4 regions of the Cedecea neteri genome follow, and region 3 is predicted to be linked to each of the others. Evidence: predicted binding sites of a transcription regulator. Region 3 holds the regulator's gene; each other region holds the start of a gene.

Region 1 (4,473 bases), 250 kb from region 3:
TAGCGGAACTGCTGGGCGTGTCCCGGCAGTATATTCGCAAAGTTATGGTTTCCCGGGAGGCGTTTCCAGCGCCAGTACATGATGGGAAAACGGCACTATGGAATCTCGACGCGGTTTTACGCTGGATGAACAGCTCTGGCGTGAGGTCCATACCTTCGCCTTTGCTGGATATCGCAAAAGTGACGCGGCAGTGCAACCTGCATCGGGCGATGACGGACCTCAACCCGGTCTTTCAGGCAAAATTGAACAATTTGTAGTAGAGACTGCGTTCAGGGATCTAACCAGCCTGCCACGAGCTTGTCGTCCAGTTGGGAGACATTTCCTTGCGCGACATTCCGGCCTTTATGTAACAGGCAAAACTTGTCTGCAACCCGGCGTATAAAAGACAGCCGCTGTTCGACCAACAAAATAGTCAGGCCGAAGTCGCGGTTTAAGCGCCGGATGAGGTTGCCCATTTCTGTGATAAAGCGGTGCCCTCCGCCGAGAGTGGGCTCATCCAGTATCAGCAGCCTGGGTTCTAAAACCAGTGCCCTGGCAAGCGCTAACTGTTGCTGCATATCTCCGCTGAGTTCGCAGCTTTTTACCTGCCGTAGGCTATAAAGCTCGGGAAACAGGTCATCAATTAGCACCGGAATGGCCCGAGGGGCCTGATGACCGGCCATCATGGCTATCTGCAGGTTTTCCTCAACGCTAAGCTGGGAGAAGATGCGTCTGTCCTGGGGAACGTAACCGATCCCAAGCGCAGTCCTGCGCTCAACCGGTTTATTCACCAAGTCTTCGGGCGGCTGTCCCGCCTGTTGCCACAGCATGCTGCCGCTTTGGACTGGCAAATAGCCGGTAATGCAGTTTACGAGCGTGGTTTTGCCCTGGCCTGGCGCGCCAAGCACGCAGGTGCATTCTCCCGAGGTCAGCTCGAGGTCGAGGTTCCACAGAATGTGATTGTTACCGTAGAACTGATTAACAGCGCGTAAGCTAAGCATGGCTCATCTCCTGGGTTGGGGAGTCATTTCCCCCCTGGATATGCTGCAATTAGCTTGCCAGCTTGGTGATAACGCCTGAAAGCATCGCGCTATTCAGGATAAAACTGAGTATCGGTTTCCTGAGAGGATAAAGTTGAGGTGCAAGATGAGATCTTGCTGCACCCGACAGGTGCTAAAAAGAACGAATTTGGTGCAATAAAACGCCTTTTAACCTCAGGATATATCTCGATTTCGGGATCTTGCTCAATATGGCCGGGTATAGCGAAATCGAATGAATAAAAGCAAAAAAATTAGCGAAAATTTTTTTTCGCCCCTGGCACAGGAAGATCAGGGATTTTTCCGAGTGGCTAGGCAAAAGGGCTTGCTGCAGTTATCCACCATTCCTGTGGATAACCTTGTGCATTAGAGTTAGAAAACTTGACGAAAGCGAGAGCGGGCGCGGCCTGCGGCCAAATTGGCGCGAAACCGGTCTTTGTGAAATATTCATTTAAATTCAATTTGTTAAATAAAAGCAACAGCTGCAATAAAACTGTCAAACATTCGGCCAGAGGTATCCTTACCTCCCTTGACAAATGTTAAAAGGCGAAAAAATTTGGGGATAACCGGTCACGGCTGGAGATTTATCTGGCGAAGGGGCAAATTGTGGGCAAACAAAGTGGCAAAAAGCAGTCGTTAGCAGGCGTAGTAAAAATGAGAACTGGTGTTTTATACAGTTTTTATACTGGCAAAAATCCCGCTGCCGGGTAAAATTACTCTCCGGCCCGCTCGTTTCTTCATCAGGTAGCCCGTTCATGAGTAAAGCGTTCAAACTGAATTCCGCATTTAAACCTTCTGGCGACCAGCCTGAAGCTATCCTTCGCCTGAAAGACGGGCTTGAAAACGGGCTGGCGCACCAGACGCTGCTGGGCGTTACGGGGTCGGGTAAAACCTTCACGGTGGCAAACGTGATTGCTGACCTTCAGCGCCCCACGATGGTACTGGCGCCAAATAAGACGCTGGCGGCGCAGCTTTACGGTGAAATGAAAGAGTTCTTCCCGGACAATGCCGTTGAGTTTTTTGTCTCTTACTACGATTACTACCAGCCTGAAGCTTATGTGCCAAGCTCGGACACCTTCATTGAAAAAGATGCGTCGGTGAACGAACACATTGAACAGATGCGTCTGTCGGCGACCAAAGCGCTGCTTGAGCGCCGGGACGTCATCGTGGTGGCATCCGTGTCGGCGATCTACGGTCTGGGTGACCCGGACCTGTACCTGAAGATGATGCTTCATCTGACGAAGGGCATGATCATCGATCAGCGGGCGATCCTGCGCCGTCTCACGGAGCTGCAATACACGCGCAACGATCAGGCATTCCAGCGCGGTACGTTCCGCGTAAGAGGGGAGGTGGTCGATATCTTCCCGGCTGAATCAGACGATCTTGCGCTTCGCGTTGAATTGTTCGACGAAGAGGTTGAAAGGCTGTCGCTGTTTGATCCGCTCACCGGGCAAATCGATCAAACTATTCAGCGTTTTACTATCTACCCTAAATCGCACTACGTGACGCCGCGCGAGCGTATTGTGCAGGCGATGGAAGACATCAAAGTTGAGCTGGCCGAGCGCCGAAAATTCCTGCTGGAAAATAATAAACTGCTGGAAGAGCAGCGTATTACCCAGCGAACCCAGTTTGATCTCGAGATGATGAACGAGCTGGGTTATTGCTCGGGCATTGAAAACTACTCGCGCTTCCTCTCCGGGCGAGGGCCTGGCGAACCACCCCCGACGCTTTTTGACTATCTTCCGGCTGATGGCCTGCTGGTGGTGGATGAATCCCACGTCACCATTCCGCAAATTGGCGGCATGTATCGTGGCGACCGAGCCCGTAAAGAAACGCTGGTGGAATACGGTTTCCGCCTGCCGTCGGCGCTGGATAACCGCCCGTTAAAATTTGAAGAGTTTGAAGCGCTGGCCCCGCAGACCATCTACGTTTCAGCGACGCCGGGCAACTATGAGCTGGAAAAATCTGGCGAGGACATCGTTGACCAGGTTGTTCGCCCTACGGGGCTGCTCGATCCAGTGATTGAAGTGCGCCCGGTGGCAACGCAGGTAGATGATTTGCTCTCTGAAATTCGTAAACGTGTGGCCATCAATGAACGCGTGCTGGTGACGACATTAACCAAGCGGATGGCGGAAGATCTGACCGAGTATTTAGAGGAGCATGGCGAGCGCGTGCGCTACCTGCACTCAGATATCGACACCGTGGAGCGCATGGAGATTATCCGCGATTTGCGTCTTGGTGAATTTGACGTCCTGGTGGGGATCAACCTGCTGCGAGAAGGTCTTGATATGCCGGAAGTGTCGCTGGTTGCCATTCTGGATGCGGATAAAGAAGGTTTTCTGCGTTCCGAGCGCTCGCTTATTCAGACCATTGGCCGTGCGGCGCGTAACGTTAACGGCAAGGCGATTCTCTACGGCGATAAAATCACGCCGTCAATGGCCAAAGCGATTGGTGAAACCGAACGCCGCCGTGAGAAGCAGCAGCGCTACAACGAAGAGAATGGTATTACGCCGCAGGGCCTGAACAAACGAGTGGTGGACGTTCTGCAGCTTGGCGAAGGCATGGCTAAGACCAAAGGGCGGGTTAAAACCAAAGCACGCAGCGTGATTGAAGATGATGAAGTTGTGCTGACCCCGAAAGCGCTGCAGCAGAAAATTCATCAGCTTGAAACGAAGATGCTGGAACATGCGCAGAATCTGGAGTTTGAAGAGGCCGCGCAGGTTCGCGACCAGCTCCACAAGTTGCGCGAAATGTTTATCGCCGCCTCATAAGCGGCGAGCCTTAACCGAGCTGCTGCACGGCCTGTTCGAGGGCTGCCCGCAGCAGCTGGCGGTCGTGGCGATAGCGAATGTCGCTGGCCTCCAGCGGCTGTTGGATAACCAATCTGTCGCCTACTTCGCTGACGTCAACCTGCGGGCCAACCAGTACGGCATCGATAACGCGTTTTCCGATATGCTGTTCCATCAACTCAAGTTTTTGGCGCAGGGAAAGGCTGGCTGCGGCAGGGCTTAGCTCTTTGCCCAGGTTGCCGATATACACCATTGGCGCTGGCGTGCGGCGCAGCGCCTGATCCATCTCTTCAAGCAGCAGAATCGGCATCAGGCTGGTGTAAAAGCTCCCTGGGCCAATCAAAATTAAATCGGCTTCAGCGATGGCTTCCAGGGCTTCACGCGTGGCCGGGACTTTAGGGTAGACCGCCAAATCCTGCGGTGGATTGGGCAACTGGTCGATACTCACTTCGCCATACACGGCGTTGCCCTGGTCGTCGGTAGCCATTAAATCGACCGGATGTTCCGACATCGGAATCAGCTGTGCATCGACCTTTAGCAAGTTGCGAATTAAATTGATTGCTTCCAGAGGGCGCACGCTGAGGTGATCCAGCGCTTTTAACATCAGGTTTCCGAGGTTATGGCCTGAAAGTTCGCCATTACCGCCAAAACGGTACTCAAACATTGTC
Region 2 (4,473 bases), 1.6 Mb from region 3:
TTTTTAACCGAGGTAAAAAGAAAATTATGATGCGTATCGGGCTTTTCCTGTTGACCAACCTTGCGGTAATGGTCGTTTTCGGGCTGGTGCTAAGCCTGACGGGGATCCAGTCGAGCAGCGTTCAGGGTCTGATGATCATGGCGGTGCTGTTTGGCTTTGGCGGCTCTTTTATTTCCCTGCTGATGTCAAAATGGATGGCATTGCGTTCAGTAGGCGGTGAGGTGATTGAGCAACCTCGTAATGAAACTGAGCACTGGTTGATGGAAACCGTGCAGCGGCAGTCACAGCAGGCGGGTATCGCCATGCCGCAGGTTGCGATTTACCATGCGCCGGATATCAATGCTTTCGCCACCGGCGCTCGCCGTGACGCCTCTCTGGTTGCGGTCAGCACAGGTCTGCTGCAAAACATGAGTCGTGACGAAGCGGAAGCGGTTATCGCGCACGAAATCAGCCATATCGCCAATGGCGATATGGTCACCATGACGCTGATTCAGGGCGTGGTGAACACCTTTGTTATCTTTATCTCCCGTATCATCGCTCAGGTGGCTTCCGGCTTCCTGTCCGGGAACCGTGATGATAACGAAAGCAGCAACGGCAACCCGCTGATTTACTTTGCGGTGGCGACGGTGCTTGAGCTGGTGTTTGGCATTCTGGCAAGCATCATCACCATGTGGTTCTCACGCCATCGTGAATTCCATGCTGACGCAGGTTCCGCGAAGCTTGTGGGCCGCGAGAAGATGATTGCTGCGCTGCAGCGCCTGAAAACCAGCTACGAGCCGCAGGAAGCCAGCAGCATGATGGCGTTTTGTATCAACGGTAAGGCCAGGTCAATGAGCGAATTGTTCATGACGCACCCGCCGCTGGACAAACGTATCGAAGCGCTGCGCAGCGGCGAATACCTGAAGTAACCGGAAGGTTGAAGTGAAAAAGCGTGCCCTCGCGGCACGCTTTTTTTATGCCTGAGCCCGAGGCTGGGACATTCGCAGTCCGCTGACGACGGCGGCAATGGTGGCAAATATGCCTGCAAGAATCAGCGAGGCATGCGTCCCGCTGTTACCAAACAAGTTAAACATTAGCGCGACCAGTGCGGCGCCGCAGCTTTGACCGAGCAGGCGAGCCGTCCCCAGCATTCCGCTTGCCCCTCCGCTACGGTGGCGAGGCGCCGAGGAGATAATGGTGTGGTTATTCGGGGACTGGAAGAGGCCGAATCCTGCCCCACACAGCACCATACGCCAGATAATATTCAGGTCGGACGGATCGTGCGGGAGCATGGCCAAAGCAAACAAGCCGCAGGCCATCACTAAAAGCCCTACGGCGCCCATCAGGCCAGCATGAACACGTTCGATAAGATAACCTGCCAGCGGTGCCATCACCATCGTTGCCAGCGGCCACGGCGTTAACAGCAGACCGGTTTCAACCTCACTGCGACCCACGACGGTTTGCAGGAAAAAGGGCAGTGAAACCAGCGCCAGCATTTGAGCGCCAAACGAACATATTGACGTGCCGATAGACAGAGAAAAAATCGGAATTCGCAGCAGGTCGACCGGCAGCAGAGGGAACGGCAAGCGAAGCTGGCGACGGATGAAGAAAAAGCCAATCACGATAAGCGCAACCAGTTCACCGATAATGACGAACCCCGGCTGGCCCTGTGAAAAACCACCGATCGCTGAAATAAGCAGGCCGAAGGTGAGGGCGTTCATCACCGCACTCGGGATATCAAAACGCTGACCCTGGGATTTTTGCTGATTAGGGGGTAAATAGCGCAGCGCCAGAATCAGCGAAACGATGCCAATCGGCACATTGATTAAAAACAGCCACTGCCAGGAGGCCACCGAAAGAATTGCGGCGGCAACGGTGGGGCCGGCTGCGGAAGAGACGGCAACGATAAATGAATTGACCCCCATTCCTCGGCCAAGAAAACGTTGAGGATAAATGAGGCGTATCAGGGCGGTATTTACGCTCATTAGCGCAGCACCGCCAAAGCCTTGCAGTACGCGGGCTAAGGTGAGCATCGGCAACGACGTTGAAACGGCACAAAACAGTGAGGTCAGGCAGAACAGGACCAGACCGCATTGATAGATACGGCGGTAGCCAAAAATATCGCCGAGAAACGAAAGCGACAGCAGCGAGACAATAATCGCTATTTGATAAGCGTTAACTACCCAAATAGATTCCGCCGGGCTGGCATTCAAATCGTGCGCAATGGTAGGCAGGGCAACGTTAGCAATAGCGCCGTCCAGCACGGCCATCATGATGCCGAGCGCGATGGTTAAAATGGCGCCATAACGCTGGGGCGTAGGCAAGCCGTCGGACACTGATTTATCCATACTTTGAAAAGGCTGTCTGAGGTCGTTAGGAGGGTAATGATTTTACCATTAATTAATCTCGCTGATGCCGCAGATTTGTAACGAATCAGCAGGCTTTGATTGCGACACTCACGGGGCATCAATATACTAAAAAGCAGTTCTGATTTTTATAAAACAATAACATCCGAGGTGAAGTATGGCACTCTCAGACTCCGACAAACAGCCCGATGCAGTCTCTTCCGTGCTGAAAGTTTTCGGCATCCTGCAGGCGCTTGGTGAAGAAAAAGAGATTGGGATAACCGAACTTTCTCAGCGTGTGATGATGTCCAAGAGTACCGTGTATCGCTTTCTGCAGACTATGAAGTCACTGGGCTATGTCTCTCAGGAAGACGAGTTAGAGAAATATGCGCTGACGCTTAAGCTTTTTGAGCTTGGCAGCAGTGCCCTGCAGAACGTTGACCTTATCCGCAGTGCAGACATACAGATGAGGGAGCTCTCGCGGCGGACCAAAGAGGCGATTCACCTCGGTGCGCTGGACGACAGCAGCATTGTCTATATTCATAAAATTGACTCGCTCTATAATTTACGCATGTATTCCCGCGTAGGACGTCGGAATCCTTTGTACAGCACTGCAATCGGGAAGGTTTTGCTGGCCTGGCGACCGCGCGAGGAGATTCTGGATATTCTCTCTGACGTAGAATATGTCCGCAGCACGGAACGTACTATCGTCAGTACTGAAGCGCTTCTCCCTGTGCTTGATCAGGTGCGTGAGCAGGGGTATGGCGAAGATAACGAGGAACAGGAAGAAGGCCTTCGCTGCGTGGCGGTGCCGGTGTTTGATCGTTTTGGTGTTGTCATTGCGGGAATGAGTATTTCATTTCCAACGCTTCGCTATTCGGATGAGGGGCTGTCTGAATACGTGAATATTCTTCATCAGGCAGCGCGTGCGCTGTCAGAGCAAATGGGCTATCACCACTATCCTTTCTGATTTTGTTAAAGTGGGCCGCGCAGAACACGCGGCCCTTGAGGCCTAACCATTATCAATAGGCGTGTCCACTTTACGCAGCAGCGGGCAGTCGGTCAGGCCAATAATCCCACTGTCGGTATGAATAAACTGTGCGGTCACGGTATTACGTGCCGTCAGGTACTTACATTGCAATCCAAGTCCGGCAGCATTTTCTTTGCTGCCAATCAAAACCCCATAGCCGGAAAGCAACAGGCCAATCCAGATAATGGCAATAACAACAATCGTACGAATAATCGCTCGCATAGTGCCCTCAAACATCAATTCAATCCTGCATCAACCCTACTATGAATAATTAACGGCACAATCTGATGATTCTGAAATGAAAAAGCAGGAAACGTTACTCATGGTTTAGTTGGTTAGTGTTAAATTAGCGAAATTCTATGGTCAAGAGGTGACGATGTAGTGAGAAAGTACAGATGGGTGATCGTTCTGGTGATTGTTGTTACCTGCCTGCTGCTATGGACTCAAATGATAAATGTGATGTGCGACCAGGATGTGCAATTTTTCAGCGGCATTTGTACCATTAATAAATTTATCCCCTGGTAGTGATTTTTCTCTCTCTGCCTCAGGTGTAGAATGCGTTTTTTTTGAGGTGGTAAGATGAACGAACTGGGTTTTAGTGCTTTAACTATCATGCCGCTGGCAATCTCGCTGGTGACGTTGATTGTCGGTCTTGTCCTGTGGTTTTTTGTCAATCGTTCCAGCTGCCGTGCAAACGAGCAGATTGCGCTGCTTGAAGAACTGGTTGATTTACAGAAACGTCAAAATGCCTTGCTGCGCCGTTTGTGCGAGGCGAACGAACCAGAGCCGGAACACAAACTGGCTGCGAAGGTTGAAGAAGAAAATGACGACGACTTTGTGCGTCTGGTAGCGGAACGCTAATCTGGCTGGAGGTGGGATGAGCTGGAAAAACCCCTGGTACAATCCGCAGTTATCCCACCATTTGCCCGATGGGTTTCGCAATATCGAGCCTGCGGTACGGCAGCCTGGTGACGTCCAAAAGTGGCGGCAGGAGCGCAAAGCGCAGAAGCTGCCGCATCCTCCCGGCGAAGGTTATTCCGCGTTTATTGAGCGCTGGTGGCAGCAGGCCGATCTGAGCGGCAGCGATGACCGCGTATGGTGGCTGGGACATGCCAGCCT
Region 3 (4,473 bases):
CCGTGCCTTTTACCTCAAACTCGACTTCAGCCAGGCATTCCGCCGTGTCACGGGTCATCAGGTCATTTTGCGACTGCGACACGGTGTTGAGGCGCGGTGTCTTGTGGTACAGCGCCAGGCAAATAGCATCCAGCAGGGTGGTTTTGCCCGCGCCCGTGGGGCCGGTGATGGCAAACAGTCCGTTACTGGCGAAAGGCTCCTGGGTGAAATCAATTTTCCACTCGCCTTTCAGGGAGTTGATGTTTTTTAACCGCAGGCTGAGGATCTTCATGCCTGTTCCTCCTGCTGGTGCAAATCTGAAAGGGTTTGGGCAAACAGCGTTCTTAGCCTGGCGGCGCGTTCCTCGCTGGTTTCTTCCTGGCTTAGCCGCCGCTCAAAGACCTCTTCAACGCTTAACTCGCTCAGCGTTTCTTTATGCTGGCTGGCAATCACCCGTTCGCGCTGTTCCCGGCTGCGGCGCAGCAGAACGACTTCGACCGGCAAATCGTCGGTGAGCGCCTGCACCTGGCGCTGCATGTCGTGCAGATATTCGTCGGTGGCGATCTCAATATCCAGCCAAACTTTGGGTTCAGTCGGCGCATTTCGCCACTGCTCAAGCTGCTGTTCGATTTCACGCAGAGACCCTTTCACTATGGCCAGCGGCTGGCTGATGGGGACTTCCAGAGGCTCGACGCTGGCCAGCGCCCCGTCGTTGAATGTCACCAGAAAAACGGTTTTCGCTTTGCCGGTTTCGTCGAAGCTCAGCGGAATCGGTGAGCCGCTGTAGCGAATATGTTCCGTGCCGCCAATTTTTTGCGCGCGATGAATGTGCCCAAGCGCAATGTAGTCGGCGGGCGGGAAGTGCTGCGCCGGGAAGGCATCCAGCGTGCCAATATAGATATCGCGCACCGCATCGGATTTCGTCACGCCCACAGTGGTCAGGTGCCCGGTGGCGATAATCGGCAGCGGCCTGTCGTCTCTAAGGGCAGCGGCGGCATCAAAGCATTGCTGATAATGTTCGCTGATGGCCTCCATTAAAGAGCGCTGTTTTTCATGACCGGACAGCCCGGCCTGGCTGCTTTGAATATCGCGAGGACGCAGGAAAGGTATCGGGCAGAGAATCGCCCCCGGCGTGCCGTCTTTTTGATTGAGCAGCAGCGCCTGCTCGTCTTTGTTATGGCGGGCGCTGGCAATCACTCGGGTATTCAGGCAGGCCAGCAGCTCACGGGATTCATTCAGGGTGGCTACGGAATCGTGATTCCCCGCCAGCACCACGAGCTGGCAGCCGGTGCGCTGCAGCTGCACGACAAAACGGTTATACATTTCACGGGCGTAGCTCGGCGGCGAGCCGGTATCAAAGATATCTCCCGCCACGAGGATCGCATCCACCTGATGTTCGACCGCGGCGTTTAACAACCAGTCGAGAAAGGCCTGATGTTCAGAAGCCCGGCTTTTGGTATAGAAGTTTTGGCCGAGGTGCCAGTCTGATGTGTGGAGAATGCGCATAACCTGTCCCATGGCAAAGAGGCGAATTACCGATTATAAGCTATTGAGCTGGCAGCGTAACCGTCAGTAAAAATCCGTGGCTGTCATAATTCAAAAAGGTGAAATATCTGGCCGTCATCTTTTTCATAAATCTGTCATAAATCTGACGCATACTGGCGCACAATTAATAAGAGATGGTCTCTTTTCAACAGGGTAAATCATGGCGAGACGCATTTTAGTCGTAGAAGATGAAGCTCCGATTCGTGAAATGGTGAGCTTTGTGCTCGAGCAAAATGGCTTCCAGTCGGTAGAGGCGGAAGATTATGACAGCGCGGTTAACCTGCTGATTGAACCTTTCCCCGACCTGATCCTGCTGGACTGGATGCTGCCAGGCGGTTCCGGGATCCAGTTTATCAAGCACCTGAAGCGTGAAGCGCTGACCCGGGAAATTCCGGTGATGATGCTGACCGCGCGTGGCGAAGAAGAAGATCGCGTGCGTGGCCTTGAAGTCGGTGCCGATGATTACATCACTAAGCCATTCTCTCCTAAAGAGCTGGTGGCGCGTATTAAAGCCGTGATGCGTCGTATTTCCCCGATGGCGGTGGAAGAGGTGATTGAGATGCAGGGGCTGAGCCTTGACCCGTCCTCACACCGCGTGATGACCGGCGAAGATCCGCTCGACATGGGGCCAACTGAATTTAAGCTGTTACACTTCTTTATGACCCACCCGGAGCGCGTTTACAGCCGTGAACAGCTGCTTAATAACGTGTGGGGAACTAACGTTTACGTTGAAGACCGTACCGTAGACGTGCATATTCGTCGCCTGCGTAAAGCGTTGGAAACAAGTGGTCATGACAAAATGGTGCAAACAGTTCGCGGCACGGGTTATCGTTTTTCAACCCGTTTTTAATATGCTGACAGGAGCGTGACGCGTGCTGGAACGGCTGTCATGGAAAAGGCTGGTACTGGAGCTGGTGCTCTGTTGTATGCCAGCGGCAATTCTCGGATTGATTTTTGGCCACCTGCCGTGGTTTTTACTGGCGGCGGTGACCGCCCTGCTAAGCTGGCATTTCTGGAATTTACTTCGTCTTTCCTGGTGGCTGTGGGTTGACCGCAGCATGACCCCGCCGCCCGGGCGGGGAAGCTGGGAACCTCTGCTGTACGGGCTGCACCAGATGCAGTTACGTAATAAAAAGCGCCGCAAAGAGTTAGGCAACCTGATCAAACGCTTCCGAAGCGGAGCTGAATCTCTACCCGATGCGGTGGTGTTGACCACCGAAGAAGGCACCATTTTTTGGTGTAACGGCCTGGCACAGCAGCTGCTTGGCCTGCGCTGGCCGGACGATAACGGCCAAAATATCCTCAACTTGCTGCGTTACCCCGAATTTTCGCAATACGTGGCGAAGCAGCAGTTTGGTCGCCCGCTGACGCTGGTGCTAAACAATGGCCGTCATCTTGAGTTCCGCGTGATGCCCTACGCCGACGGGCAGTGGCTGATGGTGGCGCGAGACGTCACGCAGATGCATCAGCTTGAAGGTGCTCGCCGTAACTTCTTTGCCAACGTTAGCCATGAGCTGCGCACGCCGCTGACCGTGTTACAGGGTTATCTGGAGATGATGCAGGATCAGGCTCTGGAAGGGCCGCTGCGGGACAAAGCGCTGCATACCATGCGCGAGCAAACCTCTCGCATGGAAGGGCTGGTGAGGCAATTGTTAACGCTGTCGCGCATTGAAGCTGCGCCCACGCTGTCGATGAATGAAAAAATCGACGTGCCGCTGATGCTGCGCGTGGTTGAGCGGGAGGCGCAGACGTTGAGCCAGCAGAAGCAAACGCTCACTTTTAACGTTGAGCCAGGGCTGCAGGTTTACGGCAACGAAGAACAGCTGCGCAGCGCGATCTCAAACCTGGTATATAACGCGGTGAATCACACGCCAGCCGGGACGCACATCACCGTCACCTGGCACAGACTGCCTCACGGCGTAGCGTTCAGCGTGAAGGATACCGGGCCGGGGATCTCCGCCGAGCACATTCCGCGCCTGACGGAGCGTTTCTACCGCGTAGACAAAGCGCGATCCCGGCAGACAGGGGGCAGCGGCCTTGGGCTGGCTATCGTGAAGCACGCCCTTAGCCATCATGATGCACGGCTGGATATCGAAAGCGTACCGGGGCAGGGATCGACGTTTTCGTTCATTCTGCCCGAGCGCTTAATTGCCCCTGAGTCAGCGGTGGCGGCACATTAATTCACCGCAACCGTCAAGTTCGCTTTCCACAGGCCAGTTTTCTGGCCTTTTTGTTTGTATTTTCACCACTCGTTAAGTGATGAATATCGAATTGATGCTTTTTTGTCCGAATGATAAGCCATAACAAAAGCGTATAATCAACTTTATTCACTGCTTATGCGTATTTTTAAAGGATATATTTCTGGTTTCCCGATCCCTTCTTGTCTTCAAACGCTATAAGCGTTTTAATTGCCCCCCTGTTATTACCAGACCGACTGAAATTGCGTGGTAATTCGACTAACTATTCTTCGCCACCGATCCGGAGAAGCATATTCCGCTGTCGTTACCGGTAATAACCGCGTTTTTACCGAACGTTATTTGGACTGAACGTCGGTTTAAAAATTTGAGCATTTTCAACACCACACATCCACAGGCTGCTTTATTTTATGACCTATCATTTGAAATCTCGTGACATCATCGCGCTGGGCTTTATGACCTTTGCGCTGTTTGTGGGCGCGGGCAACATTATTTTCCCTCCTATGGTTGGCTTACAGGCTGGCGAGCACGTCTGGACGGCGGCGCTTGGCTTCCTGGTGACGGCGGTAGGTTTACCCGTTCTGACTATCGTGGCGATTGCCCGCGTGGGCGGTGGTATTGATAGCCTCAGCTCGCCGATTGGCCGCCGCGCCGGTATTTTGCTGGCGACGGTCTGCTACCTGGCTGTAGGGCCGCTGTTTGCCACGCCGCGTACCACCACCGTTTCCTTTGAAGTGGGGATTGCCCCGCTGAC
Region 4 (4,473 bases), 2.1 Mb from region 3:
TCCACGATGATTTTTGGTGAACAGGGCATTGATACGCCCTTGTTCAAGCTGAGCGCCAGTCACGGCATCACCGGGCATAACAAGCCCGCCCAGGGTCTGAAAACGGCGGCGGAGTGCATTGTGTAACCTCATCCCAAGTACCGAAGGCGGCAGCGTTGGCAGCAGTTTTACCGGCACGTTTAGCGCCTGTTGCAGGGCTGAAACCGTACTTTCCTCCAGGCCGAGGCAGGCGGGCAGGATCATGGCTTCACCGCTGCCTAATAGCAGCCTGAGTTCATCCACCAGCGCCGGAAGGTTTTCCGGCAGATCCAGCACCCGGGCAATGTTCACGGCGCGAAACTCGCTGGGGTTGTTTCGCAGGACATCGAGTACCGGCAAGGTAAGCTCGGCGACGTGCACGTTACAGCCGGTGGCTGACAGTGAACCCGCCACCAGCTCAGCCTGAAAATCCAGGAAGCCAGCAATATTAATCACCGTCACTTTTTGCCAGGGCAACGGCGCCTGTGGCACTTCCGGCGGGCTGAGCCAGCTGGCTCTTTGCTTGCCCAGCGGCGTGATTCTGAGGTGATTCTGGCGGTGATGACCCACCAGCGGAATACCAGCCCTGGCCAGCAGTTGCTCACTCTCTGCGGCGAGCGCCAGCACACGCTCTTTGCCCATCAGGCTATAGGGGTGATGAGGCGCTTGCTCCGCCAGGTTTTCCAGCGCGGCCTCTGGCTGGTGAACGGGAGTGCCGTCCGGTAACGTTGAAAGCAAATCCAGTGAGCCAGAAGAGAAGTGCAGCGCGCTTTGCCCACGGCTGACGATGGCGCAGCGCTGGCCGCTTTCCGCCAGCTTTATGCCGGCTGTCAGTCCGGCCAGGCCGCTGCCAATGATAATAGTGTCGAATTTCATCCCTGTTCTCCGTTATCCAGACCGCATAGCCCCTGGTAAACCCAGGCGGTAAATTCGCTTTCTCGCAGTGCATTTCCCCAGGCGACAGGGCGAACGCCCTTCCAGCGTTCGTTGAGGAAGTGAGAGAGCTGCTCCAGCGATTGGGCAGGCGTAGTGAGCTGGAAGCGCTGCAGGAGACCGGCTGCCCGACAGGCGCACAGCTCGCCCTGGCAGGTGCCCATGCCGACGCGCGTTCTGCGGCGCAAATCTCCCAGGTTTTTTACGCCCAGGGCATCAATGGCATAGCGCACTTCGCCGGTGGTGACGGCTTCGCATTCGCACACCAGGCTGTTGCTGAGTCGGCTGTTATTGAGCAGCCGCGTCGCTCGGTCACCGTGCCGCCAGACGGCGGAACCGCGAATTGTTGGCGGTAAGGAGATAACTTTCCCCAGCGTTTGCTCCGCGGTCTGCTCGGAGCCCGGCAGCGACGCTGAAGCCGTGGAGCAGGGCGTGGTGTTGCCTAAACGCTCGCAAACCAGGTCCGTTGCCCACTCCGCCATCAGGCGGTAGGTCATCAGTTTCCCGCCGGTAATGGTGATGAAGCCGTCCATGCCGTCGCGCTTCGCGTGGTCCAGCAGCACAATTCCGCGGCTGACGCTGCGCCCGGTAGGATCGTTGTCGCTGGCAACCAGAGGTCGGACGCCAGCGTAGGCCCGAAGGATGCGGGTTCGGCCCAGCACCGGCGCCAGTTTTTCTCCCTCACGAATCAGCGCGTCCACTTCATCCGGCGCGACGCACATGTTGTCGATTTGGTCGTAGTCGATATGCGTTGAAGTTGTACCGATAAGCGAAATGGTATCGCCGGGGACCAGAATATCGGCGTCTGCCGGTTTGCGGCAGCGGTTGATGACCATGTTATTGATGCGGTGCCCGAGGATCAGTAATGTCCCTTTGGCCGGGAACATTTTTACGCTGAGATCGGCATATTCTGCGATGCGTTGCCCCCAGATCCCTGCGGCATTTACCACCATTGGCGCCCGGAACTCACCTGGCTGGCGCGTAAGGTGGTTGAAGACTCGCACGCCGCAAACGCGTGAGCCTTCGCGAATCAGCCCGGTGATCTCGCAGCCCGTCAGCACTTCTGCCCCGTGTTCTTTGGCATCAAGCATGTTAGCGGCGGTGAGGCGGAAGGGATCGACCGTGCCATCCGGAACACGAACCGCGCCGAGAAGCGATGGATTGGCTGAAGGCTCCAGCCGCAATGCCTCTCTGGGATCCAATGCTTCTGCGGGAATACCGGCCTGGCGGCAGGCGGCGATAAACCCGCTTTGAAACCCCAGGTCATCTTCCGGCAGGGTAATAAACAGGCCATCCGTGGGCTCGATACAGTGGCGGGCAATCCGCCGTAGAATGCGGTTTTCTTCGATGCACTCTTTGGCGGATTCTCCGTCGGTGACCGCATAGCGTGAGCCGCTATGAAGCAGGCCGTGATTGCGGCCTGTGGCACCGGTTGCGATGTCGTGACGTTCAAGCAGCAGTACTTTCAGCCCGCGGCGGGCGCAGTCTCGCGCTATGCCGGCACCGGTTGCCCCTCCACCGATGATAATCACGTCCGCTTCTCTGCTCACATGGTGCTCCTTTACCCTTTTTTATTTACCGTTATTCAGCCACAAAGAAAGTGTGGAATGTTTGATTGCGAGCAAATTCGAGCAATAAACGAAAATAATTAGTGAAAATATGCACCATTTCGCCTTTCTGTAATAAAAATGTAACATTGTGTGCGATGTTTCACAGTAAATACGCGCCCAGATAACTACCATGCGCTCGCAAAAGAACATTTGGCAGGAGCCGCTTGCTCCCGCTGAACATCAACGCCACGGAGGCTCGTATGTTAAGTATCTTCAAACCCGCCGCGCATAAGACGCGTTTGCCAGAGGAGCAGATAGATCCGACCTATCGCCGCCTGCGCTGGCAAATCTTCATGGGTATCTTTTTTGGTTATGCCGCTTACTATCTGGTGAGGAAAAACTTTACCCTTGCGATGCCGTATCTGGTGGAGCAGGGCTTCTCCCGAGGCGATCTCGGTTTTGCACTTTCCGGGATTTCGATCGCTTACGGATTTTCGAAATTCATCATGGGTTCGGTCTCCGATCGCTCGAATCCGCGCGTATTTCTACCCGCCGGGCTGATTCTTGCCGCCGCCGTGATGCTGTTTATGGGCTTTGTGCCGTGGGCAACGTCCAGCATCGCAATCATGTTTGTGCTGCTGTTCGCCTGTGGCTGGTTCCAGGGCATGGGATGGCCGCCGTGCGGGCGCACCATGGTGCACTGGTGGTCGCAGAAGGAGCGTGGAGGCATTGTTTCCGTCTGGAACTGCGCCCATAACGTCGGCGGTGGTATTCCTCCGCTGCTGTTCCTGCTGGGGATGGCGTGGTTTAACGACTGGCATGCGGCGCTGTACATGCCCGCTTTCGCCGCCATCATTGTGGCGATTATCGCTTTCGGTTTAATGCGCGACACGCCTCAATCCTGCGGCCTGCCGCCGATTGAAGAGTACAAAAACGACTACCCGGACGATTACAGCGAGAAAGCGGAAGAAGAGCTGACGGCTAAGCAGATCTTCATGAAGTACGTCTTCCCTAACCGTCTGCTGTGGTACATCGCCATTGCCAACGTGTTTGTCTATTTGCTGCGTTACGGCATCCTGGACTGGTCGCCAACTTACCTGAAAGAAGTGAAGCACTTCGCGCTGGATAAATCCTCGTGGGCCTACTTCCTTTATGAATACGCGGGTATTCCCGGCACGCTGCTGTGCGGCTGGATGTCGGACAAGGTGTTTAAAGGTAACCGCGGCGCGACAGGCGTGTTCTTCATGGTGCTGGTGACAATTGCCACCGTGGTTTACTGGCTCAACCCGCCGGGCAATCCGGGCGTGGATATGACCTGTATGATCGTTATCGGTTTCCTGATTTACGGCCCGGTGATGCTGATTGGCCTGCATGCGCTTGAGCTTGCACCTAAGAAAGCGGCAGGGACGGCAGCGGGCTTTACCGGCCTGTTTGGCTACCTGGGCGGCTCGGTCGCGGCCAGCGCGATTGTCGGCTACACCGTGGACTTCTTCGGCTGGGACGGCGGCTTTATCGTGATGATTGGCGGCAGTATTTTGGCCGTGCTGTTGCTGATTGTGGTGATGATTGGTGAGCGTAAACACCACGATGAAAAAATGCTGAAAAACGGCTAAGGAAAACACCATGAAACTGATGGCAAAATCTTTACTGGCGGGTGTGGTGCTGGTGGCAACCAGCAGCGTCTTCGCCCAGACGACGGACAAAATCGTGATTGCCCACCGGGGCGCCAGCGGCTACCTGCCCGAGCACACGCTGCCGGCGAAGGCGATGGCCTATGCCCAGGGCGCGGATTACCTTGAGCAAGACCTGGTGATGACCAAAGACGACAGACTGGTGGTGCTGCATGACCACTATCTGGACAGGGTGACCGACGTCGCGAAGCGCTTCCCGGATCGGGCGCGCAAAGACGGGCGCTACTACGCCATCGACTTTACGCTGGCGGAAATCAAGTCTCTGAAGTTCACCGAGGGCT

The links. Region 3 encodes PhoB, which activates phosphate uptake and scavenging genes when phosphate is short. Its sites were predicted from a motif close to CTGTCATAAAACTGNCNNAT; they were not measured.
Region 1: the regulator PhoB is predicted to act here: its motif matches at 1,499-1,518, upstream of uvrB (excinuclease ABC subunit UvrB).
Region 2: the regulator PhoB is predicted to act here: its motif matches at 2,392-2,411, upstream of kdgR (DNA-binding transcriptional regulator KdgR).
Region 4: the regulator PhoB is predicted to act here: its motif matches at 2,629-2,648, upstream of glpT (glycerol-3-phosphate transporter).

Annotation. Positions count from the first base shown of each region.
Region 1 covers NZ_CP009459.1:2,371,645-2,376,117, forward strand. Annotated here, with positions in the region: gene LH86_RS11205 (helix-turn-helix transcriptional regulator) at 1-257, shown strand, start outside; gene LH86_RS11210 (ABC transporter ATP-binding protein) at 270-980, opposite strand; gene uvrB (excinuclease ABC subunit UvrB) at 1,772-3,787, shown strand; gene yvcK (uridine diphosphate-N-acetylglucosamine-binding protein YvcK) at 3,798-4,473, opposite strand, start outside.
Region 2 covers NZ_CP009459.1:3,766,821-3,771,293, reverse strand. Annotated here, with positions in the region: gene htpX (protease HtpX) at 27-908, shown strand; gene LH86_RS17580 (MFS transporter) at 954-2,327, opposite strand; gene kdgR (DNA-binding transcriptional regulator KdgR) at 2,503-3,294, shown strand; gene LH86_RS17570 (YobH family protein) at 3,337-3,576, opposite strand; gene mgrB (PhoP/PhoQ regulator MgrB) at 3,736-3,879, shown strand; gene LH86_RS17565 (YebO family protein) at 3,934-4,215, shown strand; gene LH86_RS17560 (MBL fold metallo-hydrolase) at 4,232-4,473, shown strand, end outside.
Region 3 covers NZ_CP009459.1:2,122,523-2,126,995, forward strand. Annotated here, with positions in the region: gene sbcC (exonuclease subunit SbcC) at 1-271, opposite strand, end outside; gene sbcD (exonuclease subunit SbcD) at 268-1,485, opposite strand; gene phoB (phosphate response regulator transcription factor PhoB) at 1,685-2,374, shown strand; gene phoR (phosphate regulon sensor histidine kinase PhoR) at 2,397-3,704, shown strand; gene brnQ (branched-chain amino acid transporter carrier protein BrnQ) at 4,130-4,473, shown strand, end outside.
Region 4 covers NZ_CP009459.1:4,242,201-4,246,673, reverse strand. Annotated here, with positions in the region: gene glpB (glycerol-3-phosphate dehydrogenase subunit GlpB) at 1-894, opposite strand, end outside; gene glpA (anaerobic glycerol-3-phosphate dehydrogenase subunit A) at 891-2,501, opposite strand; gene glpT (glycerol-3-phosphate transporter) at 2,762-4,114, shown strand; gene glpQ (glycerophosphodiester phosphodiesterase) at 4,134-4,473, shown strand, end outside.